One region of the Streptomyces lydicamycinicus genome, then DNA from elsewhere that is predicted to be linked to it. Evidence: predicted binding sites of a transcription regulator. Region 1 holds the regulator's gene; each other region holds the start of a gene.
The links. Region 1 encodes HrcA, which represses chaperone genes, less so after heat shock. Its sites were predicted from a motif close to TTNGCACTCNGNNNNNCNGAGTGCNAA; they were not measured.

Region 1 (10,485 bases):
GGGCGGCTGAAGCTGCGGATACCCGCGGCCCGGCTGCGGCTGCTGGTGGCCGTGTGGCAGCGCGGCGGCCCGGACGCGGTGCGCGAGATCCTGGCGATGGACCGGCTCCCGGTCACCCTCCGCCGGCAGACCGAGAAGCTGCTCGACGCCCCGGACGGCCTGGACCGGCTGCGCGCCCGCCTGGCCGCGGAGGAGGACCCGGAGAAGCTGCTGGTGTTCCTCAACAAGGCACCGGGCTACGACGGCAGCCAGCCGCACAAGCTCACCGGCGAGGGCATCCCGCTGCCCTGGCCCGAGCTGATCGCGGCGTACCGCTCCGGCAGGCTGACCCCCAGCGCCGCCCAAGACCTCGCGGAGCGCGCGGACTGCCCGCGCGAACTGCTGCTTGCCCTACTGCCGGACATCCCGGAGCTGGACCGCTACAGCACCGTGTGGCCCCAGCTCGCCCTCCGGCACGGCACGCTCACCCCGGAGGACCTCCTGACCCATGCCGCCCCCGCACGCCGGGCGCTGTCCCACCTCCGCCACGCGCTCAACTCCCGCGAGAAAAAGGCCGACCGGCAGGAACTGCGCACCCAGGCAACCGCACTGACCGCCGAGCAACTGGGCACCGACCCCGAAGCCTGGGCCGTCGCCCTCCAACTGCTCCCGACCTTCGCCGGCACCCTCCCGGAGCTGTGCGCGACAGCAGCCGCGATCACACACCCATCGGCCTGACCACCAGGCACCGAACCACCGACACCACCCCCCACCGGCCTTCTCCCCACCCCCAACGGGAGGGGACGGGCCGGAGCGGGTGGGTGTCCGGACGTAAAGCGAAGCAGTCCGGCACCCCACCCGCGGAGGCCCGTCACCGCACCCGACAGCCCCGCGCAGCGGCACGGCCCGCCGCAGGCGCCACGGCGAGCAACCCCCACGGCGGGACAGCCAAAAACGTGGGCCGAAAGCAAAGCGCAGCGCTCAGCTCCACCGCCCCGTACGCCCCAGCAGCAGCGCCGTGGCCGCCGTGCCGGCCGTCGAGGTGCGCAGCACGGTCTTCCCCAGCCGGTAGGGCTTGGCGCCGGCCTCGGCGAAGGTGGTGAGTTCCTCCGGGGAGACCCCGCCTTCCGGGCCGACGACGAGCACGATCCGGCCCTCGGCGGGGAGTTCGGCGGTGGCGAGCGGTGTGCTGCCCTCCTCGTGGAGGACGGCCGCGAAGTCGGCGTCGGCGAGCAGCGCGGCCACCTGCTTGGTCGTCAGCGGGTCGGCGACCTCGGGGAAGGTCAGCCGGCGCGACTGCTTACCGGCCTCCCGGGCAGTGGCGCGCCATTTGCCCAGCGCCTTGGCGGCCCGCTCGCCCTTCCACTGGGTGACACAACGCGCCGCCGGCCAGGGCACGATGGCGTCCACCCCGGTCTCGGTCATCGTCTCGACGGCCAGCTCCCCGCGGTCGCCCTTGGGCAGCGCCTGGACGACGGTGATCGTGGGGCGGGGCGGGTCCTCGGTGCGGAGTTCGGTGACCGCGACGGTGAGCCGGTCCTTGCCCTCGACGGCGGCGACCGTGCCGTGGGCGCCGGTGCCGTGACCGTCCGTCAGGACGACCTCCTCGCCGGTCCGCAGCCGGCGCACCGAGACCGCGTGCCGGCCCTCGGGCCCGTCCAGCGTCAGAGTGCCGCCGGCCCGTACGCCCGCGAGCGATTCGACGAGGAAGACCGGCGCGGTCATGAGGCGTTTCCGTTGGCGGTGCGCTGCAACGCGGCGCGTGCGGCGTCCAGTTCGGCCGCCAGCACCTCCACCAGCTGCCGGGCGGGCAGTTCCCGCGCCAGCCGGTGGCCCTGCCCGGCCCACAGGTTCATGCCCTGGGCGTCGCCCGCCTTGGCGGCGGCCTTGCGCACGGTGGAGGTGAGGTAGTGGACGGCCGGGTAGGCGGCCGGTGCGTACGGGCCGTGCTCGCGCAGGAAGCGGTTCACCAGCCCGCGGGCCGGCCGCCCGGAGAACGCCCGGGTCAACTCCGTATGCGTGAACAGGGGGTTGGTCAGCGCCTGCTTGTGCAGCGGGTTGGCGCCCGACTCGGGGGTGGCGAGGAAGGCGGTGCCCAGCTGCGCCATGGTCGCCCCGGCGGCCAGCACCGCCGCGATCTGCGACCCGCGCATCAGCCCGCCCGCGGCGATCATCGGAATCTGCACGGCCTCCCGGACCTGGCCGAGCGCCGCGAGCAGCCCCAGCCCCGCGCCGGTCCCGTCCGCGTGCGGATCGTCCCGGTGGGTGCCCTGGTGGCCGCCGGCCTCCACGCCCTGCACACACACCGCGTCCGCACCCGACCACTGCGCGGCCTGTGCCTCGGCGGCGGTGGTGACCGTGACGACGGTGTACGTACCGACCTTGGCGAACGCGTCGAGGACGGCACGCGAGGGGCAGCCGAAGGTGAAGGACACCACCGGCACCGGGTCCTCGCGCAGTATCGCGAGCTTGGCCTCGTAGCCGTCGTCGATGGGCCCGTCGGTGTCGCCGAGTTCGGTCTCGTACCAGGTGGCCTCGCCGGCGAGCTGTTCGCGGTAGACCTCGACGACGGAGCCGTCGGCCAGTGAGGGCTGCGGCATGAAGAGGTTGACGCCGAAGGGCCGGTCGGTCAGCGACCGCAGCTGTTTGATCTCCTGGTACATACCGTCGGCGGTTTTGTAGCCGGCGGCGAGGAAGCCGAGACCGCCGGCCTCGCAGACGGCGGCGGCGAGCTCGGGTCCGGAGCCGCCTCCCGCCATCGGGGCCTGCACGATCGGGTAGCGGCAGAGATCGGTCGGTGCGGTGGGCATGAGCACATCGTGTCACGCCCACCGCACCGCCCCGAACGGGGGCGGTGGCTGCCAAGCGGGCCCGGGGAACCTCCGCGGACCCCGGGCCGACCTGGGCTATCGCCCGTTGAACGCATCCTTCAGCCGCGAGAACAGACCCTGCTGCCCCGGCTGGAACTGCCCCGTGGGCCGCTCCTCACCGCGCAGCTTGGCCAGCCGCCGCAGCGCCTCCTCCTGCTCGGGGTCGAGCTTGGTGGGCGTCTGCACCTCGACATGGACGATGAGGTCGCCGCGGCCGCCGCCGCGCAGATGGGTCACCCCGCGCTGGTGCAGCGGGATCGACTGGCCGGACTGGGTACCGGGCCGGACATCGATCTCCTCGACCCCGTCCAGCGTCTCCAGCGGGCACTTCGTGCCCAGCGCCGCCGCTGTCATCGGGATGGTGACCGTGCAGTGCAGATCGTCGCCGCGCCGCTGGAAGACCGGGTGCGGCAGCTCGTGGATCTCCACGTAGAGATCACCGGCGGGGCCGCCGCCGGGGCCGACCTCGCCCTCGCCCGCGAGCTGGATGCGAGTGCCGTTGTCGACACCGGCGGGGATCTTGACGGTCAGGGTGCGACGGGAGCGGATCCGCCCGTCGCCCGCGCACTCGTGGCACGGCGTGGGGACGACCGTGCCGAAGCCCTGGCACTGCGGGCACGGCCGCGAGGTCATGACCTGGCCCAGGAACGACCGGGTGACCTGCGAGACCTCACCACGGCCGCGGCACATGTCACAGGTCTGCGCCGAGGTACCCGGCGCCGCGCCCTCGCCGCTGCACGTCGTACAGACGACGGCGGTGTCGACCTGGATGTCCTTGGTCGTGCCGAAGGCCGCTTCGGTCAGCTCGACATCGAGCCGGATCATGGCGTCCTGGCCGCGGCGGGTGCGCGAGCGCGGCCCGCGCTGCGACGCGGTGCCGAAGAACGCGTCCATGATGTCGGAGAAGTTGCCGAAGCCCGCGCCGAAGCCGCCCGCACCCTGGCCGCCGCCCGCCTGCGAGAGGGGATCCCCGCCGAGGTCGTAGACCTGCTTCTTCTGCGGGTCCGAGAGCACCTCGTAAGCGGCGTTGATCTCCTTGAACCGCTCCTGGGTCTTCGGATCCGGGTTCACGTCCGGGTGCAGCTCACGGGCCAGCCGACGGAAGGCCTTCTTGATCTGGTCCTGCGAGGCGTCGCGTCCGATACCGAGGACCGAGTAGTAATCCGTGGCCACTTACGACTCCGCGAGGATTTGTCCGACGTAACGTGCCACTGCGCGTACCGCTCCCATCGTTCCGGGGTAGTCCATGCGGGTCGGTCCGACCACGCCGAGTTTGGCGACTGCCTCGTCGCCCGAACCGTAGCCGACCGCGACGACCGATGTGGACGTCAGGCCTTCATGGGCATTCTCATGCCCGATACGTACGGTCATGCCCGAGTCCTTGGCCTCCCCGAGCAGCTTGAGCAGCACCACGTGCTCCTCCAGTGCCTCCAGCACCGGCCGGATGGTCAGTGGGAAATCGTGCCCGAAGCGCGTGAGATTAGCGGTGCCGCCGATCATCAGCCGCTCTTCGGTCTCCTCCACCAAAGTTTCCAGCAACACCGACAGCACTGTCGAGACCGTGCCTCGGTCGTCCTGCTCGAAGGACTCCGGGAGATCCTGCACCAACTGCGGCACATCCGCGAACCGGCGCCCCACGACCCGGCTGTTGAGCCGGGCCCGCAGATCCGCCAGCGAGGTCTCGCCGAACGGCGCCTGGCAGTCGATCAACCGCTGCTCGACCCGCCCGGTGTCCGTGATCAGCACCAGCATCAGCCGGGCCGGGGCCAGGGCCAGCAGCTCGACGTGCCGGACCGTGGACCGGGTCAGGGACGGGTACTGCACGACCGCGACCTGCCGGGTCAGCTGCGCCAGCAGCCGGACCGTGCGGCCCACCACGTCATCGAGATCGACGGCGCCGTCCAGGAAGTTCTGGATCGCCCGCCGCTCCGGGCTGGACAGCGGCTTCACACCGGCCAGCTTGTCGACGAACAGGCGGTAGCCCTTGTCGGTCGGGATGCGCCCGGCACTCGTGTGCGGCTGGGCGATGAAACCCTCGTCCTCCAGGGCGGCCATGTCGTTGCGGACGGTGGCCGGGGAGACGCCGAGCTGATGGCGTTCGGTCAGGGCCTTGGAGCCGACCGGCTCCTCCGTCCCGACATAGTCCTGGACGATGGCGCGCAGCACTTCGAGCCTGCGTTCACTGAGCATCCCGCGCACCTCCAGTCCGGCCGTCCGCCGTCTCGACTCTCCTGGCACTCACACGGGCCGAGTGCCAGACCTTGAGCCAGTGTACGGCCGAGTAGCACGGACACGGCAAGGGCGGCCGCACACAGCACCCGCCCGGTGACCGTGTTCGGTCGATCTGTCGGGCAACGCTATCGCGATGGCGCTAGCGTCTCGGTATGCACACGTCTTGGGAAGAGGCCGGTTGGGAACAGCTCGGTGACGGTGTCGCCAGACGCCGGATGCCGGGCTGGGACGAGACGATCGGCGTGATCGCGGGCACCACCGGCGTCATGATCGTCGACACCGGCGCGACCCTGCGCGACGGCGCGGATCTGCGGCGCGCGATCCGCGGGGTGCTGGGCCGGGACGTGACGCATATCGCGCTCACCCACCCGCATTTCGATCATGTGCTGGGCACCGCCGCGTTCGCGGGCGTCGAGGTCTTCGGCGCGGCCGGACTGGGCGAGCTGCTGCGCCGCGGCAAGGACGAGCTGCGGCACGACGCGGTACGGCACGGCGTCGACCGTGACGCGGCCGCCGAAGCCGCCGATCTGCTGGTCGCCCCGCACCACCACGTCCACGACCAGCTGACCGTCGAGCTCGGCGACCGGCAGGTGCTGCTCGCCAATGTCGGCCCCGGCCACACGGCGCACGATCTCGCGGTCCTGGTACCGGGCCGGGGCGGGTCCCCGGAGATCGTCTTCTGCGGCGATCTGGTCGAGGAGTCCGGCGAACCCCAGGCGGGCCCGGACGCGCTGCCGCAGCGGTGGCCCGGCGCACTGGACCGGCTGCTGGCCCTCGGCGGCGAGGACGCGCGGTATGTGCCCGGCCACGGCGCCGTGGTGGACGCCGGTTTCGTCCGCGCCCAGCGCGCCGCCCTCGCCGCCCGCTTCGGCGTCGCCCCCTCCTGACCCCCGCCCGCTCACCCACGGACAGGCCCCCATGCAGAGCAAGCGCTACAGCCCCGACCTCACCCCGCCCTGACTGCATCCCCCCGGGGGCGCCCCCCGGACCCCCGGCCGAAACACCGACCACCCGCAGAGAACAGGCCCCACTCGATGCAGAACAGGCACTACAGCCCCGACCTCACCCCGCCCTGGAAGAAGCAGCGGCCCGCGCCCGAGGTGCCCGCCGATCCCGATCTGGTCGTCGAGGAGGTCACCTCGGGCTTCTGCGGCGCGGTGATCCGCTGCGAGAAGACGGCGCAGGGCCCGACGGTCACCCTGGAGGACCGCTTCGGCAAGCACCGCGTGTTCCCCATGGAGCCGCGCGGCTTCCTCCTGGAGGGCAAGGTGGTCACGCTCGTACGCCCCCAGGGCGGGCCGGCCGCCACCGCTCCGGCGCGTACGGCGTCCGGGTCGCTGGCCGTCCCCGGCGCCCGCGCCCGGGTCGCCCGCGCCGGGCGCATCTATGTGGAGGGCCGGCACGACGCCGAGCTGGTGGAACGGGTGTGGGGCGACGACCTGCGCATCGAGGGCGTCGTCGTGGAGTACCTGGAGGGCGTCGACGACCTGCCCGCGATCGTCCGCGGCTTCTCCCCCGGCCCGGACGCCCGCCTCGGCGTCCTCGTCGACCATCTCGTACCCGGCTCGAAGGAGTCCCGGATCGCGGCCGAGGTGACCGGTGACCACGCGCTGGTGGTGGGCCACCCGTACATCGACATCTGGGAGGCCGTGAAACCGTCCTCGGTCGGCATCCCGGCCTGGCCGACCGTTCCGCACGGCCAGGACTGGAAGACGGGCGTCTGCCGGGCACTGGGCTGGCCGGAGAACACGGGCGCCGCCTGGCAGCGGATCCTCTCCTGCGTGCACTCCTACAAGGACCTGGAGCCGGCGCTGCTGGGGAGGGTGGAGGAGCTGATCGACTTCGTCACGGCCGGCGGTGACGTGTGACGGCAGGAAGCGTTCCGAACCGGGAGGTGTCCAGCTTGAGGCCGAGGGCGTCGACGCGGAGAGGAGCACCGAACGAGACGGTGCGCTGAACCTCGTAGTCGGCTTCCTCTCCCGCACCGGCCGGTTCCGACAGCAGTACACAGCGGGCGTCATACGGGTCGACGATCAGATACGCGGGGATTTCCCCTGCGGCGTAGATGGAGCGCTTCAGGCCGTGGTCGCGGTCGGCGCTGCGCAGGGAAACCACCTCGAGCAACAGCGTCACGTCCGAAGCGGGTACCAGCCATCCGGAACCCTCGCATCGTCCGCGCTCCATCACCACGAGGTCGGGCTGCGGCTTGCTGAGCTCCCCCGGGAACGACAGGTGCTGTGTCGCGAATCTGTGCCAGCGGTCGTGCGGAATCTGGTCCGTGACATCGCTGACGATCCGGTTGTGGACGATGTCCGTCCCTCCCGTCAGCAGAATTTCGCGGCGTAGTAACTCCGCCCTGAGGCCCTCCGGAGGCTCGAACTCCGCGAAGTACTCGTCAAGGGCTCGATCATGCATGCCGTCACCGCCCGTCCCTCCGTACCGGCTGAATCCTGTGACAGCACGCTAGGGACGGAGCGGTCCGGTGTGGCCGGGTCCTGCGCAGAGATCACTCCGTTGAGTGATCAGTCCACCAGATCCCGCACCACCGCGTCCGCCAGCAGCCGCCCCCGGAGGGTCAGCACGGCCCGGCCGGCCTCGTAGGGCGCGGGCTCCAGGAGGCCGTCGGCCAGCGCGCGCGCCGCCGCCCGCGCCCCGGCCGGGGCCAGGATGTCCAGCGGGCAGCCGTCCGCCAGCCGCAGTTCCAGGAGGATGCGTTCGACGCGGCGGTCCTCGTCGGAGAGGAGTTCCCGGCCGGCGCCCGGGGAGCGGCCCTCGCTGAGGGCCTGGGCGTAGGCGCCGGGGTGTTTGACGTTCCACCAGCGGACGCCGCCGACGTGGCTGTGGGCGCCGGGGCCGGCGCCCCACCAGTCGGCGCCGGTCCAGTAGAGCTCGTTGTGGCGGCAGCGGGCGGCGTCGGTGGTGGCCCAGTTGGAGACCTCGTACCAGGTGAAACCGGCCGCGGCGAGGCGTTCGTCGGTGATCAGGTAGCGGTCGGCGTGCACATCGTCGTCGGTCATCGGGACCTCGCCGCGGCGGATCCGGCGGGCCAGCTGGGTGCCCTCCTCGACGATCAGGGCGTAGGCGGAGACATGGTCGGGGCCGGCGCCGATCGCGGCGTCGAGGGAGGCGCGCCAGTCGTCGTCGGTCTCGCCCGGGGTGCCGTAGATCAGATCGAGGTTGACGTGGTCGAAGCCGGCGGCGCGGGCCTCGGCGACACAGGCCTCGGGGCGGCCGGGGGTGTGCGTACGGTCGAGGATCTTCAGGACGTGCTGCCGGGCGCTCTGCATGCCGAAGGAGACGCGGTTGAAGCCGCCCGCGCGCAGTTCGTCGAGGTAGCGGGGGTCGACGGACTCCGGGTTGGCCTCGGTGGTGATCTCCGCGCCGGGCGCGAGGCCGAATTCCTCGCGGATCGCGGCCAGCATCCGGGCGAGATCGGCGGCGGGCAGCAGGGTCGGGGTGCCGCCACCGACGAAGACCGTCTCGACCGGGCGGGGGTCGTCGCCCAGCACCTTGCGGGCCAGCCGGATCTCGTCCACGACGGTGTCGGCGTAGTTGTCCCGGGAGGCCAGGGCGCCGCCGGAGCCGCGCAGCTCGCTCGCGGTGTAGGTGTTGAAGTCGCAGTAGCCGCAGCGGGTCGCGCAGTACGGCACATGCAGATAGAAGCCGAGGGGGCGCCCGGCGGCCCCGGCCGCGGTATGACCGGGCAGCGCCCCGTCCTCGGGCATCGGCTCACCATCAGGCAGTGCGGAAGGCATGGGAACCATTGTCCGTCATCGCGGGGCGGTGCCGGTCCGGCGCCGTTGTGCCTCAGGACACCCCGGGTCCCGAGGCCTGGAGGACCAGCAGGGCCAGGTCGTCGTCGGGCGGGGTGGGGCCGAAGGCGTGGACGGTGCGGCGGATGTGGTCCGCGAGGGCGGTGGCGCCCAGGCCGGCGCCCGCGGCGAGGGCGGTGGCGAGGCCGTCCTCGTCGTCGAAGAGCCGCCGCCCCGAGCGCCGCTCGGTCACCCCGTCGGTGACGCACAGCAGCGTCTCCCCTGGGCAGAGGTCAAACGATTCGCTTACGTACGCCGCGTCCTCGACCACCCCCAGCAGCATCTGCGGCGCCGCGACCACCCGCACCCCGCCGTCCGTGCCCAGCACCAGCGGCAGCGGGTGGCCGGCGCTGGCGAGGGTGCAGCGGGCGCCGCCGGAGCCGCTGGGGTACGGGACGATCTCGCCGTAGAGCAGGGACAGGAAGCGGGCCTGTTCGCCCTCCTCGCGGATCTCGACCGGCGCCTCCGCCCCGGCGCCGGCCGCCGCCACCGCCGCCGCGACCGCCGCGACCGAGTCCGCGGCCTCCCGCGCCATGGTCTTGTTGAGCCGGTCGAGCACCGCCGCGACCCCGAAGCCGTCCCGGGCCAGCAGCCGCAGCACCGGCCGGGCCAGCCCGGTCACCGCGGCCGCCTCCGGGCCGCTGCCGCAGACATCGCCGAGCGCGAAGCACCAGCGGCCGTCCCCGGCGTCGAACAGGTCCCAGAAGTCGCCGCCCGCCCAGGCGCCCTCGCGCGGTTCGTAGACCACCGCCGACTCCACCCCGGGCACCCGCGCCCGCCCCCGGGGCAGCAGCCGGCGCTGAAGGACCTGACTGATGCGCTCCTGGCGGCTGTAGGCGCGGGCGGTGGCGACCGCGCGGGCGACCCGGCGGCACAGGTCCTCGATCAGCGCGACCACCTCGTCGGGGAAGTGCGGCAGCCCGCCCCGGCCGAGCAGCAGGGTGCCGAGCCGCCGGCCGCCGGCGACCAGGGGGCAGGCCAGCGCGGCGCCGCCGGGACCGTAGCCGCCCGGTTCGTACGGCCAGGGCCAGGGCACGACGCCCGGTGCGCTGCCGGACGCGCCGCCGCCCGGAAACTCCGGCGGCTGCTTCTCCAGCGCCGTGCGCAGCGCGTCGATCCGGCTCTCGCTGGTGTGCCAGACGCCGGCGAGCCGCTGCTCGTCACCGGCCTGGGCGATCCCCCGGCCGGGTGCGCCGCCGTCGCCGTCGTACAGCCACACCGCACACCACTCGGCGAGCCGGGGAACGATCAACTGAGCGGCGAGCGCGGCGACTTGATCGGCGTCGAGCTGACCGGAGAGCAGATCGGAGGCCTCGGCGAGGAAGGAGAGGGCGCCGTTGTCGACCCGGCCGCTGCCGGGTTCCGGCCGGGCGGCCCGGCGCGGGGCCGGGGCGAGGAGCTCGGCGGCCCGCAGCTCGCGCTGGAGCAGCTGGTTGTCGAGGGTGAACTCGGGCTCGGGCCGGCCCGTGGCCCCCAGGGGCAGCCGGAACCACACGGTCTTCATGGCCCGGCGGTAGGTGACACCCCAGGATTCGGCGACCGCGCTGATCAGCTGGAGCCCGTGTCCGCCGTTCTCGGACGCGGCACTCTCC
Region 2 (10,485 bases), on a different contig from region 1:
GTCTCCTCGGCCGTCAGCCCGACGGCGACCCGCAGCAACACCAGCTCACGCTGGTTCTCCGGAAGATTCGCCAGCAGCTTCTTGGCCCACTCGGCGTCGCTGCTCAGCAGCGCCCGCTCCTCGGGACCGAGGGAGTCGTCCGGCTGCTCGGGCATCTCGTCGGACGGCACGGCGGTGCTGCCCGGATGCCGCATGGCGGCGCGCTGGAGATCGGCGACCTTGTGGCCGGCGATCGCGAAGACGAAGGCCTCGAAGGGCTTGCCGGTGTCGCGGTAGCGCGGCAGCGCACAGAGCACCGCGACACACACTTCCTGCGCCAGATCCTCGACGAAGTGCCGGGCATCACCCGGCAGCCGCGACAGCCGGGTACGGCAGTAGCGCAGGGCGAGGGGGTGCACATGGGCCAGAAGATCGTGGGTGGCCCGCTGGTCCCCCTCTACGGCGCGTGCGACGAGATCGCCGATTTCCTGCTTCCCGTCATCGCGCATCGGACCATGGTGCCTTGGCGCCGCGCGATCCGCGGCATCAGGTCCGCACTTGTGCACTGAAGCGTTATGAGCGGCAGGTGCGCCGGCTGATGTCATGTCCTGCGCCCTCCCCTCGTGCCCGACCGGCCCGTCCCCGAGGAACTCCATACTCCCAAGGATGCGGCACCGCGCGGCGAATCGGACCGCCGTCGTACGCCGACGGCCGCGGGGCGCTCTGCCGCCCCGCCCGCCACACGGCGGGCGGGGATCTTCACTCCCCCGCGTCGCTGCACGTCACAACGCCTTAGCGGACCAGTCCCCAGCGGAAGCCCAGGGCCACCGCATGCGCTCGGTCCGAGGCGCCGAGTTTCTTGAAGAGGCGCCGGGCGTGGGTCTTGACCGTGTCCTCCGAGAGGAACAGCTCACGGCCGATCTCGGCGTTGGAGCGGCCGTGACTCATGCCCTCCAGCACCTGGATCTCACGCGCGGTGAGCGTCGGCGCGGCACCCATCTCGGCGGACCGCAGCCGGCGCGGGGCGAGCCGCCACGTCGGATCCGCGAGCGCCTGGGTCACCGTCGCCCGCAGCTCGGCGCGCGAGGCGTCCTTGTGCAGATAGCCGCGGGCACCGGCGGCGACCGCGAGCGCGACCCCGTCCAGATCCTCGGCCACCGTGAGCATGATGATCCGGGCGCCCGGGTCCGCCGACAGCAGCCGGCGCACGGTCTCGACACCGCCGAGACCGGGCATCCGTACGTCCATCAAAATCAGATCCGAACGATCGGCACCCCAGCGGCGGAGGACTTCCTCGCCGTTGGCCGCGGTCGTCACGCGCTCGACGCCGGGCACGGTCGCAACCGCCCGACGGAGCGCCTCTCGGGCAAGCGGGGAGTCGTCGCAGACGAGGACGGATGTCATGACCGCCCTCCGCAGCTGATGCGCGTCACCTTGAGCCTCCAGGCTGGTACGTATCGTCACCTGAGCGATTGACGGCCCTCGGACATTTGCCCGGGGTCTACCTCTGCCAACCGCCTCCGCACTCTCAACGACGGTCACTCGAAAGAGTTACGGCTTCGGCGACCGAGTTCAGCACGCTCCGTGAGGAGCCGGATACGCAGACGACTCAATGGGCGACCGGCATCCGCGCGTGCACCCTATGCCCTATTTGGCTCTCTTTCTTCCATTTTCGTGGTGACTATGACTAGATTCGCAATGAGTCATATTTACATCTACTTCGACAGTAGATGTACCGTCGTGAGCACCGAGCCCGAATCAGCATCGCTTCGAGGGGACAAGCAATGGCAGATTTCTCCCGCCTCCCGGGCCCGAACGCAGACCTCTGGGACTGGCAGCTGCTGGCCGCCTGCCGTGGCGTGGACAGCTCGCTGTTCTTCCATCCCGAAGGTGAGCGCGGAGCGGCCCGCAGCGCGCGTGAGACATCGGCGAAGGAGGTCTGCATGCGCTGCCCGGTACGGGCCGAGTGCGCGGCGCATGCACTGGCCGTTCGTGAGCCCTACGGGGTGTGGGGCGGACTGACGGAGGACGAGCGCGAGGAACTCATGGGCCGGGCCCGGCACCGGCTGGTCCCCGCCTCTTCCATGACCGGCCACCCGGGCGCCTCCGGCGCCTGACACCCCGGGAGCGGACCGCTCCTGAAGAAACGTTCCTGCATGGCGCCGAAGCCGAAGGCCCCGGGCCGTCAGCGCCCCGCGGCGTCCACCAGCTTGTCGAGCGTCGCCTCGACGGCGGGGACCTGCGCCAGATCCGGCAGGGTGAGCGCGACGATCTCGCGATGGACGGCAGGCTCCAGACGTACCGCCGTCGCCCCCTTGGGACGCACCGACGCGAGGGTCAGCTCGGGCAGCGCGGCGACTCCCAGACCGGCCCCGACCAGGCCGATGACCGCCGGATAGTCGTCCGTGGCGAAGTCGATCCGCGGGGTGAAGCCCGCGCTCTCACAGACCTCCACGAGATGCCTGCGGCAGCGGGGACAGCCCGCGATCCACGGTTCGTCGGCCAAGTCGGCGAAGCGCGCGACGCCCGCCTTCGCCAGCCGGTGGCAGGCCGGCACCAGCCCGACCAGCCGGTCCGCCAGGATCGGGCGCACCACCAGGTCGTCCCACTCCGCCCCCGCCGCCGGGTCCGCACCGCGCACCTCGGGGTAGCGGAAGGCCAGTGCGATCTCGCAGTCACCGTTGCGCAGCATCTCGATCGAGCGCGGCGGCTCGGCCTCGACCAGCGAGACCCGGGTGCCCGGATGCGCGGCGCGCATCGTCGCCAGGGCCGTCGGCACCAGCGTCGAGCTGCCGGAGGGGAACGACACCAGCCGCACCCGTCCTGCGCGCAGGCCCGCGATGGCGGCGATCTCCTCCTCGGCGGCGGTGAGCCCGGCCAGGATGCCGACGGCGTGCCGGACGAGCGCCTCACCCGCCTGGGTCAGCCGCATCTCGCGGCCCGCGCGGACCAGCAGCGGGGTGCCGGCGGACTGTTCCAGCGCCTTCATCTGCTGGCTGACGGCCGGCTGAGTGCAGCCCAGTTCACGCGCGGCGGCCGAGAACGAGCCGGACCTGGCGACAGCGCGCAGCACACGGAGGTGACGGGCCTCGATCATATTTCGAGCATAAGCGCCGCTTGGATCGATCGGGAAAAATTGCGTCATTGCTTTTGGGGCACACGGCTAGCGTGCATCAGCGGCGCGTATGAGCTGGGGCGACGCCGGCGGAAGCCGGTCCCGGAGCACGCCGCACGACCGAGTTACGGAGCACCGTATGAAGCTGCTGAGCGTGAACCTGGGGCGGCCGACCCCGTGCCGGCACACCACTGCGGAGGGCGGTACGGGCATCGACAAGCGGCCCGTGGACGGGACGGTGGCGGTGTCCGCGCCGGGTCCCAAGGGCGTCGGCGGCAGCGGGCTGGCCGGTGACGCGGTGGTCGACCTGCGCCATCACGGCGGCGACGACCAGGCCGTTTACGCCTATGCCCGGGAGGATCTGGACGACTGGCAGCGGGAGCTGGGCCGCGAGCTGGCCAATGGGGTCTTCGGCGAGAACCTCACCACGTCGGGCGTCGAGGTCACCGGCGCCCGTATCGGCGAGCGCTGGCGGGTGGGTCCGCGGCTGCTGCTGGAGGTGACCTCACCGCGGATTCCGTGCCGGACGTTCCATGCGTGGCTCGGCGAGCGCGGCTGGATCAGGCGGTTCACCCAGGCCGCGGTGCCCGGTGCGTATCTGCGGGTGATCGAGCCGGGCGAGATCCGCGCCGGGGACGCCGTCGAGGTGACGCACCGGCCGGATCACGAGGTGACGATCGGGCTGATGTTCCGGGCCCTGACGACCCGGCGGGAGCTGCTGCCGCGGCTGCTGGAGGCGGATGCGGCGCTGCCGGAGGAGGCGCGGGAGAAGGCGCGGAAGTATGCGGAGCGGGCGGCGGGTTGAGCGGTTCCGCCGGGCCCGGGGCGGTGGGGCCCGGAGCGGGCGGCGGAGGATCTGCCTCCGGTGGGCCGTGGGGCGGCCGCGCCGCGGGGGTTGGGGCTCGGGCGCCGTGCCCGGGGCGGATAGCGTGCCCGTATGACGACTGCATTGATCACGGGAGCGACAGCGGGCATCGGGGCGGCGTTCGCCCGGCGGCTCGCGAGCGACGGCCACAGCGTGGTGCTGGTGGCCCGCGACGAGAAGCGACTGCGCGAGCAGGCCACCGAGTTGCACGACCGGCACGGCATCGAGGCGGAGGTGCTGAGCGCCGATCTGGCCACCGAGGAGGGCATCGCAGCCGTCGAGGCCCGGCTCTCGGACCCCAAGCACCCGGTGGACCTGCTGGTGAACAACGCCGGTTTCGGCAACAAGGGCGAGTACCTCGAGGTCTCGATGGCCGACGAGCTGACGATGCTCAAGGTGCACTGTGAGGCGGTGCTGCGGCTGACCACGGCCGGGGTGCGCGGGATGCGGGACCGGCGGCGCGGCGCGGTGGTCAATGTGGCGTCGGTGGCGGCGTTCGTACCGCGGGGCACCTACGGCGCGAGCAAGGCCTGGGTCGTGCAGTTCACCCAGGGCGCGGCGCGCGATCTGGCGGGCAGCGGCGTGCGGTTGATGGCGCTGTGCCCGGGATTCGTACGGACCGAGTTCCACCAGCGGGCCGGGATGGGGACGGACAACATCCCCGGGTGGATGTGGCTGGACGCCGACAAGCTGGTCGACGCCGCGATGAAGGACCTGACGCGGGGGAAGTCGCTGTCCATTCCGGATCCGCGGTACAAGGCGCTGATGGGCGCGGTGAAGCTGGCGCCCCGCGGCGTGCTGGGGGGACTGACGTCCCGTACCGGCCGTAAATACGGGCCCCGCTGACGCCGGGTCATCCGGCCCGTTGCCGAGGGCGGCGCCGGGGTGGTGCCATGGCCGTGGCGCGCGGGGCGGGGCGGTGGGGTGCGGGGGACGGAGCGTCCACGGGCCCGTCCCCGCGGAACGGCACAGGACGCACAACGACGCGAACCGGCCGGCGACGCGCGACGCGGACGAGCGAGGCGCGACGGCGGACGACCGCGAAGGAGGTCCGTTCAGCACTATGCACCCCACCTCTGACAGTCCCCCAGGACCTGCGGAAACGCCACCGGTCCGGCCCGGTCTGCTGCTGTCGATGGGGCCGGGCGTCGCCGGCCGGCTCCTCGGCGCCCGCCACCACACCCGCCTCGCGGCCCTGGCCCGTACGGATCCGCACCTGGTCGCCCACGATCTGGCCGACCCCACCCCCGAGGTCGCCGCCGCCCTCGCCGGCGCCGAGGTGCTGCTCACCTGCTGGGGCGCGCCACCGCTCACCGACCGGGTGCTGGCCGCGGCCCCCCGGCTGCGGGCCGTCGTGCACGCCGCCGGCTCGGTCAAGCACCACCTCACCGACGCCTGCTGGGACCGCGGCATCGCCGTCAGTTCGGCCGCCGCCGCCAACGCCCTCCCGGTCGCTGAATACACCCTCGCCGCGATCCTCTTCGCCAACAAGCGCGTTCTGCACGCCGCCCACCGCTACCGCGGTCTGCGCGCGCCCCACGACTGGCCGGGCGAACTCGCCGGGGCCGGCAACTACCGCCGCACCGTCGGCGTCATCGGCGCCTCCCGCATCGGCCGCCGCGTCATCGAACTGCTGCGCCCCTTCGACCTGCGCGTTCTGCTGTACGACCCGTACGTGGAGGCCGCCAAGGCCACCCGGCTCGGCGCGGCCCCGGTTCCGCTCGACGCGCTCTGCGCCGACAGCGACATCGTCACCGTGCACGCCCCGCAGCTGCCCGCCACCCGCCGTCTGCTGGGCGCCCGGCAGCTGGCCCTGATGCCGGACGGCGCGACCCTGATCAACACCGCCCGCGGCTCGCTGGTCGACGAGGCGGCCCTGCTGCCCGAGCTGGTCACCGGCCGGCTGCACGCCGTCCTCGACGTCACCGAGCCCGAACTCCCGCGCCCCGGTTCGCCGTTGTACGACCTGCCGAACGTGCTGCTGACACCGCATGTGGCGGGTTCCCTGGGCACCGAGCTCCACCGCCTGGCCGACCACGCCCTCGACGAACTCGAACGCTACGGCCGCGGCCGCCCGTTCCTCACCCCCGTACGGCGGGAGGAGCTGCACCACTCGGCGTGAACCTGCCGGGGCCCCGGCAGGGCCCCGGCCGCGCGCCGGAAACCCGAAGACCCGGCCCCCGCCAAGCGGGAACCGGGTCTCGGGTGAAGCAGTCCGGCGCGGCGCGTCAGCCGAGGTGACGGCTCACGTCAGTGCGCGACGGCTCGCGTCAGTGCGCGTGGCCGTGACCGTGACCGGCCTCCGGCTCCTCCTCGGCGGGCTTCTCGACGACCAGGGTCTCGGTCGTCAGCAGCAGCGAGGCGATGGACGCGGCGTTCTCCAGGGCGGAGCGGGTGACCTTGACCGGGTCGATGACGCCGGCCTTGACCAGGTCGCCGTACTCGCCGGTGGCGGCGTTGAAGCCGTTGCCCTTGTCCTGCTCAGCGACCTTGGCGGTGATGACGTAGCCCTCAAGACCGGCGTTCTCCGCGATCCAGCGCAGCGGCTCGACGACGGCGCGGCGGACGACGGCGACACCGGTGGCCTCGTCGCCCTCCTTGCCGAGGGAGCCCTCCAGCACCTTGCCGGCGTGGACCAGCGCGGAGCCACCACCGGAGACGATGCCCTCCTCGACCGCGGCGCGGGTCGCGGAGATGGCGTCCTCCAGACGGTGCTTCTTCTCCTTGAGCTCGACCTCGGTGGCCGCACCCACGCGGATGACGCAGACGCCACCGGCGAGCTTGGCGAGGCGCTCCTGGAGCTTCTCGCGGTCCCAGTCCGAGTCGGTGGACTCGATCTCGGCCTTGATCTGGGCCACGCGGCCGGTGACGTCCTCGGCCTTGCCGCCACCGTCGACGATGGTGGTGTCGTCCTTGGTGACGGTCACCCGGCGGGCGGTGCCGAGCACGTCCAGACCGGCCTGGTCGAGCTTGAGGCCGACCTCCTCGGCGATGACGGTGGCACCGGTGAGGGTGGCCATGTCGCCGAGCATCGCCTTGCGGCGGTCACCGAAGCCGGGGGCCTTGACGGCCACGGCGTTGAAGGTGCCACGGATCTTGTTCACGACCAGGGTCGACAGGGCCTCGCCCTCGACGTCCTCGGCGATGATCAGCAGCGGCTTGGAGGCACCGGCCTGGATGACCTTCTCCAGCAGCGGCAGCAGGTCCTGGATCGAGGAGATCTTGCCCTGGTGGATCAGGATGTACGGGTCCTCGAGGACGGCCTCCATACGCTCCTGGTCGGTGACCATGTACGGCGAGAGGTAGCCCTTGTCGAAGGCCATGCCCTCGGTGAAGTCCAGCTCCAGACCGAAGGTGTTGGACTCCTCGACGGTGATGACACCGTCCTTGCCGACCTTGTCCATCGCCTCGGCGATGAGCTCGCCGACCTGCTTGTCCTGCGCGGACAGACCGGCCACGGCGGCGATGTCGGACTTGTCGTCGATCGGACGGGCGGTGGAGAGAAGCTCGTCGGAGACGGCCTTGACGGCGGCGTCGATGCCCTTCTTCAGGGCGGCGGGGGAGGCGCCGGCGGCGACGTTGCGCAGACCCTCACGGACCAGCGCCTGGGCCAGCACGGTGGCGGTGGTGGTGCCGTCACCCGCGATGTCGTTGGTCTTGGTCGCCACCTCCTTGACGAGCTGGGCGCCCAGGTTCTCGTACGGGTCGTCGACCTCGACCTCACGGGCGATGGTGACACCGTCGTTGGTGATGGTCGGCGCGCCGAACTTCTTGTCGATGACGACGTTGCGGCCCTTGGGGCCGATGGTCACCTTGACGGTGTCGGCAAGCTTGTTGACGCCGCGCTCAAGGGCGCGACGGGCGTCCTCGTCGAACTTCAGGATCTTCGCCATGGGTTGCTTCAAGTCCTCTCATTGCGATCCTCGGCCACGACGTGGGGACCGCTGTCGCTCAAACGAACTGCGCCCCTGCCCCGGGTTGATTAGACGCGGGAACCAGGGGCGCAGATCACGGCAAAACTGGGTGACTTACTTCTCGACGATCGCGAGCACGTCGCGAGCCGAGAGAACGAGGTAGTCCTCGTTGTTGTACTTCACCTCGGTGCCGCCGTACTTGCTGTAGAGCACGACGTCGCCGACCTTCACGTCGAGCTCGACGCGCTTGCCGTCCTCGACCCGGCCCGGGCCCACGGCCAGGACGACGCCCTCCTGGGGCTTCTCCTTGGCGGTGTCCGGAATGACCAGGCCCGAGGCCGTGGTCTGCTCGGCGTCGAGCGGCTGGACCACGATGCGGTCCTCAAGCGGCTTGATGGCAACCTTGGAGCTGGTGGTCGTCACGATCCGACCTCCCCCTTCGGAGATCTCACGGGGTTAACTGTCTGAGGTGGCGACCAGGTGGATCCGTCGTCGCGGGTGCCGGACCTGCCCGTCGCTGTGTCTGGCACTCCCCACTGGAGAGTGCCAACGCCGAGACTATGACGCGGTTAGCACTCGGTCAAGCGGAGTGCCAGCGCGGCGGGGAGCTCTTCCCGCGACGCCGGTTGACCGGCCATCCGCGGCCCCGGTTCCCCGGCGGCCCCGGCTTCGGCGATCATGGCCATCTACAGCGGGGGCGGGGCGGGTTACGAGGCAGGCAGCTTCCCGCCAAATCGGACATGCCTTCCCCTTCCCTCGCAACCACGCCCTCGGCTGCCTCGTCTACTTCCTCGACTGACGGGCCGACGAACCGGGCCCGCACCCGGCCGGCCGGCGGCCTCGACAAGATGGCGGAGGAGAAGCCGTGCGTGCACCGACCAGAGTTCCCCGGAAGGCCCGGGTGCCGGAGAGGGATGTCGAGCGCACCATGACGTTCGCCGCGCTCGCCCAGGCCCCGGACCGGCGGAGAACCGAGGCCCGGCTGCTCGCCCTCGTCGTTTTAATCGCGGTCTTCGGCTACACCTACACCGGCCTGTCGATGGGCGGTCTGCTCCCCGGCGGACTGGCCGTCTTCACCGCCGCCATGCTGTTCATGACGCTGGTCCCGCATCTGGTCCTGCGCCGCTACGCGCCCCGCGCCGATCCGCTGATCCTGCCGCTGACGACCCTGCTGACCGGAATCGGCCTGGTGCTGCTGCACCGCCTGGACCTCACCTACGCACAGTCGCCCCGGCTGAAGACGGCCCAGGCGGCCAACGGCCAGCTGCTGTGGACGGTGATCGGGGTGGTGGCCTGCCTCGCCATCCTGCTGATGCTGCGCGATCACCGCATCCTCCAGCGCTACATCTATCTGACGATGGTGATCGCGCTGGTGCTGCTGATGGCACCGGCCTTCTTCGGCGCCGATATGTACGGCGCCAAGCGCTGGATCCTGCTGGGGCCGCTGTCGTTGCAGCCCGGTGAGTTCGTGAAGATCATGATCTCGGTGTTCTTCGCGGGCTATCTCACCGTCAACCGCGACGCCCTGGCGCTGGCCGGCCGCCGGGTCATGGGCATCCAGCTGCCCCCGGGGCGGCAGCTCGCGCCGATCTTCACGATCTGGGCGATCAGCCTGCTGGTGCTGATCTTCGAACGGGACCTGGGCACCTCGCTGATCTTCTTCGGCGTCTTCGTGATCATGCTCTACATGGCCACCGACCGCACCAGTTGGGTGGTGTGCGGCCTGCTGATGGCCACGGTCGGCGCGGCCGTGGTCGGTTCCCTCGAACCGCATGTCCACGGCCGGGTCACCGCCTGGCTCGACCCGATGCGGGCGTTCACCAAGGCGGGCCAGGCGGAGCACATGTCCGACCAGCTCGCCCAGGCCCTGTTCAGCTTCGGCAGCGGCGGCATCAGCGGCAGCGGCCTCGGCCAGGGCCGCCCCGAACTGATCGGCTTCGCCGGCAACAGCGACTTCATCCTCACCACCGTCGGCGAGGAGCTGGGCCTGGCCGGGGTCATGGCCGTGATCATGCTCTACGTACTGCTGGCCCAGCGCGGCCTCCGGGTCGGCCTGAGCGCCCGCGACCCCTTCGGCAAACTCCTCGCGGTCGGCCTCTCCGGCGCGCTCCTCCTCCAGGTCTTCGTCGTCGCCGGCGGCGTCACCGGCCTCATCCCCCTCACGGGCAAAGCCCTCCCCTTCCTCGCCAAGGGGGGCTCCTCACTGGTCGCCAACTGGCTCATGGTGGCCCTGCTCCTGCGGATCAGCGATCACGCGCAGCGGCGGCGTGAGCCGGTTTGAATTCTTCCCACGTTTTCGGCTGTCCCGCCGTGGTGGTTGCTCGCCGTTTGTGGCCCGCTGCGCTTTGCCTTCGGCCCGTGTTTTCGGCTTTCCCGCCGTGGTGGTTGTTCGCCGTTGCGCCTGCGGCGGGCGGGGCCGCTGCGCGGGGCTGTCGGGTGCGGTGACGGGTCTGCGCGGGTGGGGGTTGGCGTAGGTGGGCCGGTGCACCTCGTAGGGCCCGGTTATGGCTGACGGCGGCACGCCCCCACCCACCGTCACCCACTCCCCAACGGGAGGGGACGGGCCGGAGGGGCCTGGTGTGTGGACGTAAAGCGAAGCAGTCCACACACCA
Region 3 (10,485 bases), on a different contig from region 1:
GTCGTACATCGCCTTCACGAACTGGATGTCCGGGTCCGTCAGCAGCGGGCCGACGATCCCGGAAACGAAGGCGGCGGAGAATTCGCGCAGGTCGGCGTCGATGAAGCAGATGATGTCGCCGGTGGTGGCCAGGAGGGAGCGCCAGAGCACCTCGCCCTTGCCGGGCAGCGCGGGCAGGCGGGGGAGGACGCTGTCGCGGGAGACGACCCGGGCGCCGGCCGCCGCCGCGACCTCGGCGGTGCGGTCGGTGGAGCCGGAGTCCAGCACCACCAGCTCGTCGACCAGGGGAACGGTCTCGGTCATCAGCTCGGCACGGATCACCGCCACGATCGCCCCGACCGTGGCCTCCTCGTCGAGCGCGGGCAGGACGACACTGACCGTACGGCCCGTCTGGCGCTTCGCCTCCAGCAGCTGCCCCAGCGGACGGTCAGCGGCGGACCAGGAGTGGCTGGTCAGCCAGCTCTCGACCTCTTCCAGCACGTTTACGACTCCTCGGTCGCCGCCCGATCAGCGGCCTGTGTGATCCATCTCGCGGTTCGGACGACTATCTCAACTGTCAGTGCCTTCGGTTACAGTCTTGAACAACGCGGATGACCGTCGCATGTCGGGGTCCCCGCGCCACAAACGCCTGGGTTCAGCCCAGCGCCATACCGCTCATCCAGAGGGGCAGAGGGATACGGCCCGTTGAAGCCCCGGCAACCCTCCAGCCGGTCTTGCCGCCAGGACGCTGACGTCCCGCGCGCGTGAGGCTCCCGGCTAGGGAAGGTGCCAAATCCGTCTCGTGGCGAGATTCGCCGCGAGGAAGATGAGGAGAAAGGGCCTCGCCTCCATGGCTGTGCAAGTCACCGAAAACACCCCCACCGTCGCTCTGGGCCCCGCCGCAGCTCTGTCCTGCCGCGAGTGCGGACAGCGCTTCCCGCTCGGCCCGATCTTCGCGTGCCAGGAATGTTTCGGGCCGCTCGAAGTCGCATACGACCTGCCGAGCGGCGACCCCGAGGGCCTGCGGAAGCAGATCGAGGCCGGCCCGAACAACATCTGGCGCTACGCCCCGCTGCTGCCCGTCCCCACCGACGTGGCCGACAAGCCCAATCTCAACCCGGGCTTCACCAAGCTCGTCAAGGCCGACAACCTCGCCCGTGAGCTGGGCGTCACCGGCGGTCTGTACGTCAAGGACGACTCCGGCAACCCGACGCACTCCTTCAAGGACCGCGTCGTGGCGATCGCCGTCGAGGCCGCCCGCGCCTTCGGCTTCACCACCCTCTCCTGCTCCTCCACCGGCAACCTCGCCGGTGCGGTCGGCGCCGCGGCGCGCCGCGCCGGATTCCAGTCCTGCGTGTTCATCCCGCACGACCTGGAGGCCGGCAAGGTCGTCATGGCCGCGGTCTACGGCGGTGACCTGGTCGGCATCGAGGGCAACTACGACGACGTCAACCGCTTCTGCTCCGAGCTCATCGGCGACCCGCTGGGCGAGGGCTGGGGCTTCGTCAACGTCAATCTGCGGCCGTACTACGGCGAGGGCTCCAAGACGCTCGCGTACGAGATCTGCGAGCAGCTCGGCTGGCGGCTCCCGGACCAGATCGTCATCCCGATCGCGTCCGGCTCGCAGCTCACCAAGATCGACAAGGGGCTCAAGGAGCTGATCGCCCTCGGCCTGGTCGAGGACAAGCCGTACAAGATCTTCGGCGCCCAGGCGGAGGGCTGCTCGCCGGTGTCGGCGGCCTTCAAGGCGGGCCACGACGTCGTACGGCCCCAAAAGCCGAACACCATCGCCAAGTCTCTCGCCATCGGCAACCCGGCCGACGGGCCGTACGTGCTCGACATCGCGCGCCGTACGGGCGGTGCCGTGGACGATGTCAACGACGAGCAGGTCGTGGACGCGATCAAGCTGCTGGCCAGGACGGAAGGCATCTTCGCGGAGACCGCGGGCGGTGTGACCGTCGGCGTGACCAAGAAGCTGATCGAGGACGGCGTGCTCGACCCGTCCCTGACCACCGTCGTCCTGAACACGGGTGACGGCCTCAAGACACTCGACGCGGTCGCCCCGACCTCCGGGCCCACGGCCACGATCCGTCCGAACCTGGACGCGTTCCGCGCGGCCGGCCTGGCCCGCTGAGTCCGCCGGCCCGTCCGGCATACGGCGGACGAGGCCGCGACCGGCCCACGAACTCGTACTCCGTACCCCTGGAAGGCAGAACCATGAGCGTCAAGGTCCGCATCCCCACCATCCTCCGCACGTACACCGGTGGCCAGGCCGAGGTCCCCGCCGAGGGCGCGACCCTCTCCGAGGTGATCGCCGACCTGGAGCAGAACCACCAGGGCATCGCGGCCCGTGTGCTGGACGACGCCGGCAAGCTGCGCCGCTTCGTGAACGTGTACGTCAACGACGACGATGTGCGCTTCGAGCAGGGCCTGGAGACGCCCACCCCGGACGGCGCGGGCATCTCGATCATTCCGGCGGTGGCCGGCGGCTGCTGATTTGCGCCAACTCTTCTCCTGCATGACCGGAATTGCCCCGTCCGCCAGAAAGCGGACGGGGCAATTCCATGTTGTGAAAGGAGATACCATTGGGGTGATCCCCCTCCGGATATCACCGTGCGCGTGCCGAACGCATATGTGTTCGCGATCAGTTGTGGCCAAAGTGTGGGCGGTATTTGTCGCCTAGGTGCCCTATGCCCGGCCCGACTTGCCCTGGAGAACTGGGATTTCGCCGCATATTGCCGATTCTTCGGCGCGGGAATTCTCGTCCGATTGACCTGTTGCTCTGGGCATCTGTGCAGATACATTCAGCGGCGGTCGACGCGTTCCGGCGCACACCCCACGGGCCTTTCGCGGGGTGAGGTCTGACCCGGGTCCGCGGAGTGCGGTCCTGCGCAAGGGCCAGTAATAGGGGAGTTAGGCATGGCTCAGGGCACCGTCAAGTGGTTCAACGCGGAGAAGGGGTACGGCTTCATCGCGGTCGACGGTGGTGCGGATGTTTTCGTCCACTACAGCGCGATCCAGATGGACGGCTACCGCACCCTTGAGGAGGGTCAGCGGGTCGAGTTCGAGATCTCGCAGGGCCAGAAGGGGCCGCAGGCGGACATGGTCCGGGTGGCCGGCTGAGGCGCCGACCGACTGCTGCGTGAGGAAGGCCCGTACCCCTGAGGGGGGTACGGGCCTTCGGCTGTGTGGCCCCGGCTGTCTGCTGTCTGCGCGTCAGCCGGGTGGGGGACGCCCTCCCGGCGCTTGCACTCGCACCCCACGAGTGCTAATCATTGGCGTTAGCACTCTCCCAGTGAGAGTGACAAAGAAGGACCGGGTCGGCGAGGCCCGCGGATCGGTGGGGCAAGGAACCACACAGGTCCGCAGGTCGTCCGTCGCGGGCGCCAGCGCGGTCCGGAGCAATCCACCCCAGTCCGGGAGGACCACTTCACATGGCCAAGATCATCGCGTTCGACGAGGAGGCACGGCGCGGTCTCGAGCGCGGGATGAACCAGCTCGCCGACGCCGTCAAGGTCACCCTCGGCCCCAAGGGCCGTAACGTCGTCCTCGAGAAGAAGTGGGGCGCCCCCACGATCACCAACGATGGTGTTTCCATCGCCAAGGAGATCGAGCTCGAGGACCCGTACGAGAAGATCGGCGCCGAGCTGGTCAAGGAGGTCGCGAAGAAGACGGACGACGTCGCCGGTGACGGCACGACGACCGCGACCGTCCTGGCCCAGGCCCTGGTCCGCGAGGGCCTGCGCAACGTCGCCGCCGGCGCCAACCCGATGGCCCTCAAGCGCGGTATCGAGAAGGCCGTCGAGGCCGTCTCCGCCGCCCTGCTGGAGCAGGCCAAGGACGTGGAGACCAAGGAGCAGATCGCTTCGACCGCCTCCATCTCCGCCGCTGACACCCAGATCGGCGAGCTGATCGCCGAGGCCATGGACAAGGTCGGCAAGGAAGGCGTCATCACCGTCGAGGAGTCCCAGACCTTCGGTCTGGAGCTGGAGCTCACCGAGGGTATGCGCTTCGACAAGGGCTACATCTCGGCGTACTTCGCCACCGACATGGAGCGTATGGAGGCGTCGCTCGACGACCCGTACATCCTCATCGTCAACTCCAAGATCGGCAGCGTGAAGGACCTGCTGCCGCTCCTGGAGAAGGTCATGCAGTCCGGCAAGCCGCTGCTGATCATCGCCGAGGACGTCGAGGGCGAGGCCCTGTCGACCCTGGTCGTCAACAAGATCCGTGGCACCTTCAAGTCCGTCGCCGTCAAGGCCCCGGGCTTCGGTGACCGCCGCAAGGCCATGCTCGGCGACATCGCCATCCTCACCGGTGGCACCGTCATCTCCGAGGAGGTCGGCCTCAAGCTGGAGAACGCCGGTCTCGAACTGCTCGGCCGCGCCCGCAAGGTCGTCATCACCAAGGACGAGACCACCATCGTCGACGGTGCCGGTGACAGCGAGCAGGTCCAGGGCCGCGTCAACCAGATCCGCGCCGAGATCGAGAACAGCGACTCGGACTACGACCGCGAGAAGCTCCAGGAGCGTCTGGCGAAGCTGGCCGGCGGCGTGGCCGTCATCAAGGCCGGTGCCGCCACCGAGGTCGAGCTCAAGGAGCGCAAGCACCGCATCGAGGACGCCGTTCGCAACGCGAAGGCGGCCGTCGAGGAGGGCATCGTCGCCGGCGGTGGCGTCGCCCTGCTCCAGGCCTCCCAGGTCTTCGAGAAGCTGGAGCTCGACGGTGACGAGGCGACCGGCGCCAACGCCGTGAAGCTCGCCCTGGAGGCCCCGCTCAAGCAGATCTCCGTCAACGGCGGCCTTGAGGGCGGCGTCGTGGTGGAGAAGGTGCGCAACCTGGCCGTCGGCCACGGTCTGAACGCCGCGACCGGTGAGTACGTCGACATGATCGCCGAGGGCATCATCGACCCGGCCAAGGTCACGCGCTCCGCGCTCCAGAACGCCGCCTCCATCGCGGCGCTCTTCCTCACCACCGAGGCCGTCATCGCCGACAAGCCGGAGAAGGCCGCCGCGGCGGGCGCTCCGGGCGGCATGCCGGGCGGTGACATGGACTTCTGATCCGCTGCGGATCGGAACGCTGATCCTCCCGGATCAACACGTCCACACGAACGCCGGGGCGGCACCCTCCTTCCAGGGGGTGCCGCCCCGGCGGCGTTGCTGCCGCGGCGGGAAGCCGGCGCCGTAGCGGCGATGCCGGTTCCTTGCCGGTTCTTGCCGTGGTCTCGCTGCGGATCGCTCGCTGCGGACCGCCTGCCGTGGGGGCCTCACCGCGGATTCCCCGACGCGGACCGCTTACCGTGGATCGCTTACTGCTTTACCGCGGATCGTTCGCCGCGTCGGAGTCGGCGGCGTCCGCCGCCTTCTCGGCCTCCTCGACCTTCTTCAGCATCTGCTTCTCCTCGCCGGCGGAGGTGCCGGAGGTGGCGGCGGAGGCCGGGTCCTGTGGTGCCGCGGAACCGCCGCCGGCCGAAGAGGACCCGGACGGCGACTGCCCGCCGGCCGGCCCCGAGCACCCGGTGACGGCCAGCACGGGCAGGGCGACCGCCGTCGTCAGCAGCAGCGCGGCGCGTCGGGAGCGCCTCATGAGCCGCTCTTCTCCGGGGCGTTGTCCTGCTTCTTCTCCTGGCCGTGGTCCTTCTGCTGCGCGCACCAGGCCGCGACATCCTTGAGCTCGGCGCGCTGCCGCACGAGGGCAGGCCGCCGCGCCTTGCGGGTGGTCAGCCGGTCCTGGAGGAACGTGGCGATCTCGTCGTGCTTCTTGGCGCGGGCGTTCTTCACCCGCTTCTCCAGACGCGCGAGGGAGCCACGGGTCTGCTCGTCGCCGTCGATCCGCTTGATCGCGCGCGCCAGGCGCTGGTCCACCTTGGAGACGCGGGAGCAGAGGCCGCCGCCGTGGTGGTTCCGGTCGGCGGAGGAGGACGAAGAGGCGGCCGGGGCATCGTTCCCGGCCGCATTGGCCGGTGCCGCCGTGGTCAGCAGGGATCCGGCGAGCGCGAGCCCGGCGAGGGCTCCGGTCAGGGCGGTCTTGGGACGCTGCATGGTGATGTTCCCTTTCTCACGACGATGGGCACGGCCGCGTCCGCACCAAGGGGCGTACGGCGGACCGGCCGTCTGCCGGAGAAGGTAGGAGCCGTCTTTGTGGAGACCTTGTGAGGCGGGAGGCAGGTCCGGCCGGGGGCGGCGGGACGGAGGCCACAGGGAAACCACAAAGAGGGCTCCTACGCTCGCGGCCGTACAGAACCGCACCGGTCGAACCCCCAGGAGACACAGTGGAATGCGGTGGTGTCCTCATGTCGGACGAGCGCTCGCATACGGGCCTTCCGTCGCCCTTCCCGGGCGGCCGCGGGCCGTGGGACGGGGCCGGCGGCGAGGGGCCGCTGCGCACCCTCGTACCCAATGAACTCCGGCTGCCGCTCAGCGGCTGGCTGCTGCGCATCGCCCGTGGGTCCGCGGGCCGGCCGGCCCTGGAGGTGCACAGCGCGGCCGGTCTGCTCGATGTGTCCGTCCCGAGCACGCTCAGTGTCTCCGCGCTGCGGGGTGCCCGGCACAGTGGCCCTGCGGCGGCGCCCTGGTCGTTGGCGTGGGGCCAACTGCCGCCCGGCGCCGACCTCGTCGAGGTCGATTTCCGCAGATGGCGTCGCGGGGTGCGGGTCCAGGCGTGCACGGTCGCCGAGGGTTTCTGGGTCGCCGAGGCCGGCGGCCGGTTCCGCTCGGTGACGTGCTCGGCGGGCGCGACCCGGGTGACGGCACGGGTGGCCAGGGCGCCTCGGGCGAGGGGCGGGGGACCGGGCGCGGCGTGAAGGGCGGCGGCGCGCTGCGGACGGTCGCGGCCGCAGTGGCTACGGCTACGGCTACGGCGGTCATGGTGTCCGCGGCGTTGGGGTCGGTCTCCGTGGCCGCGGTGCTGGGGTCGGTCTCCGTGCGCGCGGTGCTGGGGTCGGTGTCCGTGTCCGTGGCGCTGGGGCCGTCATGGTGGTGCGGCAACTAGGGCCGGCCATGGCGGGCCGTGGCAACTACGGCCGGTCCGGGCCTGGGAAGTCGCTCAACCAGTCGCGGCGCAGCGGGAGTTCCATGGTGCGGGTGTCGTCGGTGTCCGTGTCGCCGAGTCGGGGGAGCCGTATCTCGAAACGGGCGCCGGGCCCCTCCAAACGGTCCGATATCCGCACCGAACCGCGGTGCAGGGCTATCTGCTGGGCCACCAGCGTCAGCCCCAGCCCCGAACCGGGACTGTCCGCACGCCGGCGGAACCGCTCGAAGACCCGCTCGCGCTCCTGCGGCGCGATGCCCGGACCGTCATCGTCCACGGTCAGCACGGCGACCGGGGCCACCGGCCGGCCGCTCGGCCGCAACGCCACCCCGGCCCGTACGGGGGCGCCCGGCCGGCCCCCGTGCACCACCGCGTTGCGGAGCAGGTTGTCGACCGCCATCCGCAGGCCCGGTTCCCAGGCGTGCACCCGAAGGCCGGGGGTGAGGTGAGTGGTGAGCCGGGCTTCGGGATGGTGCCGCTGTATGTCGGCCGCCGCCAGAGCGACGACCTCGGAGAGGTCCACGACGGTGAAGGCGTCGGCCTCCACCAAGTCGCCCTGGGCGAGGGCCCGGAGCGCGATCAACAGCCCCATCAGCCGCGTGTGCCCGGTGTGCAGATCGTCGAGGATCTCCGTGCGGTCGGCCGGGGAGAGATCCGGATGATCGGTGAGGATGTCCAGATTGGTCTGCATGCCCATCAGGGGCGTGCGCAGTTCGTGCGAGGCCGTCGCGGCGAAGGACCGTGCCGTGGCCAGCGCCTCCTGGGTGCGGGTCGCCTGCTCGTCGTAGCGGGCGAGAACGGTTTGCAGCGTGTGGGCCAGATCGTCGACTTCGGTGACCCGCGAGCGGCTGTGGTCCAGCCGGACCGCGCTGGTCCCGGGGTCCAGACCGGCGGCCCGGCGCTGTAGCCGGCGCAGCGGCAGGGTGGCCCGCTCGGCGATGGCCAGCGAGAGCAGCCCGGCCAGCGGTGCCGCGATCAACACCACCAGGAGGATGCGGTTCCGTACGGTGTCGATCTCGGCGTTCCCGGCCGACCCCGGTGAGAACACCCACAGCCTGCCCTGCGGAGCGCTCGCCTTGGCGCTGCGGACTTGTACCGACAGCGCCCGCCAGGTGCGGTGCCCGGCCCGTACCGTCACCGGGTCGAACGAGGGGGGCGGCAGCGCCACCGCATCGTCCGGCTGTGGACCGGCCTCGGCCACCACCCGGCCCGGCTGCTGCGTCGTCGTGGCAGTACTGGCCGGGGCGTTGCCGGGACCGGATGTGCCCTGATCGGAGCTGCCGGGGCCGGAGGTTCCCTGATCGGAGGTGCCGGGTCCGGAGGTTCCCTGATCGGATGTGCCCTGATCGGAGGTGCCGGTCGCCGGGGCCGGGCCCGCGGCCTTGCCGCCATTGCCGCTGATGCCGCCGTTGCTGTTGCCGTCGGCGGTGAGCCGGACCCCCACGTCGAGACCCGCACCGAGCAGCCGCCGCTCGTGGTTCGCCGTCTTCCTGGGCCGGCCGGTGCCCTCGACCTGAAGCAGGCCTCTGGCCAGCGGCAGCAGGACCGCGGCCCGTTCCCGCAGATGGGCGTCCTGTTCGCGGTGCACGTCATGGGTGACCAGCCGCAGCAGCAGTGCTCCGGAACCCAGGACCAGCAGCGGAACGGCGATGCCCATGGCGATGGCGATCCGGGTCGAGAGCCTCATCGCGCTGCCGCCGGCCCGGGGGCGCGCAGGACGAAGCCGACGCCGCGGACCGTGTGCACGATCCGCGGTCGGCCACCGGCCTCCAGTTTGCGGCGCAGGTAGCTGACGAAGGTGTCGACCGCATCGGTGCGCACCGCGAAGTCATAGCCCCAGACCCGGTCCAGGAGCTGATCACGGGTCAGGACCACATCCACGTTGCGGACCAGCACCTCCAGCAGTTCGAACTCCCGCCGGGTCAGGCTGACCGGCGCACCCCCGTACGTCACCTCCCGCGCGGCCGGAGCCAGCTCCAGGTCACCGATGCGCACCGTGTCCGACGCGCCGGGCGGGCGGCGGCGCAGCAGCGCCTGGAGCCGCAGCACCAGCTCCTTGAGCGCGAACGGCTTGACCAGATAGTCGTCCGCACCGGCCTGAAGCCCCGCGACCCGGTCCTCCAGCTCGTCCAGCGCGGACAGCATCAGCACGGGCACCTCGTCACCGTCGGCCCGCAGCTTGCGGCAGATGTCGGTGCCGCTGAGCCCTGGAAGGGAGACGTCGAGGACGACCACATCGGGGGGCCTGGTGGCCAGTTCGGTGAGGGCGGCCGTGCCGTTCTCGGCGAGGGCGACATCGAAGCCGTTCAGCCGGAGGCCGCGGCCGAGCGACCGCAGGATCACCGGGTCGTCGTCGACGACCAGGACTCGTTCGAGGCGCTTCGCCGCGCACATTTCAAGGCTCCGCTTCTGGTCCGTGTCAGATGCCGACCGTATGGTCCCGGCCATACGGCGCCAGGGCCGGGTCCGGTTCCGGGAACGGCGTCGCACGGCCCGGGCCCGGCCGCGACCGCTCGCCGTTCATCCGCTCGCTCCGCAGTTGTTGCAGGACCATCGTCCGTGGGGCCCCTGGACGACGGGGCCGCCGCAGCGTGTGCAGTTCACTTCCGATGCCGTTCCGGTTCGGCGACAACGCGGGGCCGGTGCCCCGGCAGAGGCGCGGCCGCGCACCGACGATAGGCAGCGATCTTGTGGTTTCTCTGTGGTCGGGGTCGGGGTCGGGGGCGCGGGCGGGCGGTCGGGTCGGCGGGAGCCGGTGCCTCAGTGCGTTCCCACGCCGCCCGGTGCACCGAGTGTGGTGGGGCTGCTCGTGGTGGTCGGGCCGGGCGCTGTGGTGGTAGCGGGGGTGGGGGTGGAGGCGGGGGTGCCGTCAGGGTCCGCGTTCAGCTCCGTCCGCAGCTGCTTGCCGAAGCCGAAGAAGTAGGTGGCGAGGAAGCCGACGAGGTAGCCGACGGCCAGGCCCAGGGCGTAGACGACGAGGGTGGTGGCGAGCGGCTGGTTGCCCTTGACCAGGGGGAACAGGGCCCAGCCGGAAGGGCCGATGGCGGTGGAGCCGACGGCGTCGCCGAGTTGGTTGAAGAGGCCGACGAAGGCGCCACCGGCGCCGCCGCCCAGGCAGGCGGTGATGAAGGGGCGGCCCAGGGGGAGCGAGACGCCGTAGATCAGAGGTTCGCCGACGCCCAGGAACCCTGCGGGGAGGGCGGACTTGATGGTTCGGCGGATCGAGCGGTTGCGGGGCAGACGGAGGTAGACGGCGATCGCGGCGCCGACCTGGCCCGCGCCGGCCATGGCGAGGATCGGGAGCAGGACCGTGTAGCCCTGCTGTTCGATGAGGGTGGTGTGCAGGGGGATGAGGGCCTGGTGGAGGCCCAGCATGACGAGGGGGAGGAAGAGGCCGCCCAGGACGAGGCCGGCGAATGCGCCGCCGTGGGCCAGTAGCCAGTTGGCGCCCGTGCCGATCGCGGTGGCGACCTCGCC

Region 2: groES (co-chaperone GroES) is a predicted target of HrcA. The motif match lies at 8,443-8,469, and genes of this name have one in related genera.
Region 3: groL (chaperonin GroEL) is a predicted target of HrcA. The motif match lies at 3,261-3,287, and genes of this name have one in related genera.

The regions. Positions count from the first base shown of each region.
Region 1 is NZ_BBNO01000004.1:490,792-501,276, forward strand. Features, by position in the region: gene TU31_RS15500 (hypothetical protein) at 1-717, shown strand, start outside; gene TU31_RS15505 (16S rRNA (uracil(1498)-N(3))-methyltransferase) at 961-1,704, opposite strand; gene TU31_RS15510 (nitronate monooxygenase) at 1,701-2,789, opposite strand; gene dnaJ (molecular chaperone DnaJ) at 2,886-4,022, opposite strand; gene hrcA (heat-inducible transcriptional repressor HrcA) at 4,023-5,039, opposite strand; gene TU31_RS15525 (MBL fold metallo-hydrolase) at 5,234-5,968, shown strand; gene TU31_RS15530 (DUF3097 domain-containing protein) at 6,116-6,949, shown strand; gene TU31_RS15535 (Uma2 family endonuclease) at 6,927-7,496, opposite strand; gene hemW (radical SAM family heme chaperone HemW) at 7,604-8,836, opposite strand; gene TU31_RS15545 (ATP-binding SpoIIE family protein phosphatase) at 8,889-10,485, opposite strand, start outside.
Region 2 is NZ_BBNO01000005.1:192,628-203,112, reverse strand. Features, by position in the region: gene TU31_RS18660 (sigma-70 family RNA polymerase sigma factor) at 1-488, opposite strand, end outside; gene TU31_RS18655 (response regulator transcription factor) at 772-1,383, opposite strand; gene TU31_RS18650 (WhiB family transcriptional regulator) at 1,764-2,096, shown strand; gene TU31_RS18645 (LysR family transcriptional regulator) at 2,165-3,076, opposite strand; gene TU31_RS18640 (MOSC domain-containing protein) at 3,234-3,899, shown strand; gene TU31_RS18635 (SDR family NAD(P)-dependent oxidoreductase) at 4,032-4,805, shown strand; gene TU31_RS18630 (hydroxyacid dehydrogenase) at 5,023-6,081, shown strand; gene groL (chaperonin GroEL) at 6,230-7,852, opposite strand; gene groES (co-chaperone GroES) at 7,988-8,296, opposite strand; gene TU31_RS18615 (FtsW/RodA/SpoVE family cell cycle protein) at 8,802-10,154, shown strand.
Region 3 is NZ_BBNO01000001.1:102,770-113,254, forward strand. Features, by position in the region: gene TU31_RS00465 (glucosyl-3-phosphoglycerate synthase) at 1-480, opposite strand, end outside; SAM riboswitch class I at 652-812, shown strand; gene thrC (threonine synthase) at 830-2,113, shown strand; gene TU31_RS00475 (MoaD/ThiS family protein) at 2,197-2,475, shown strand; gene TU31_RS00480 (cold-shock protein) at 2,899-3,102, shown strand; gene groL (chaperonin GroEL) at 3,414-5,039, shown strand; gene TU31_RS00490 (hypothetical protein) at 5,296-5,565, opposite strand; gene TU31_RS00495 (hypothetical protein) at 5,562-6,020, opposite strand; gene TU31_RS00500 (hypothetical protein) at 6,272-6,781, shown strand; gene TU31_RS00505 (hypothetical protein) at 6,778-6,969, shown strand; gene TU31_RS00510 (sensor histidine kinase) at 6,995-8,695, opposite strand; gene TU31_RS00515 (response regulator transcription factor) at 8,692-9,402, opposite strand; gene TU31_RS00520 (PTS transporter subunit EIIC) at 9,769-10,485, opposite strand, start outside.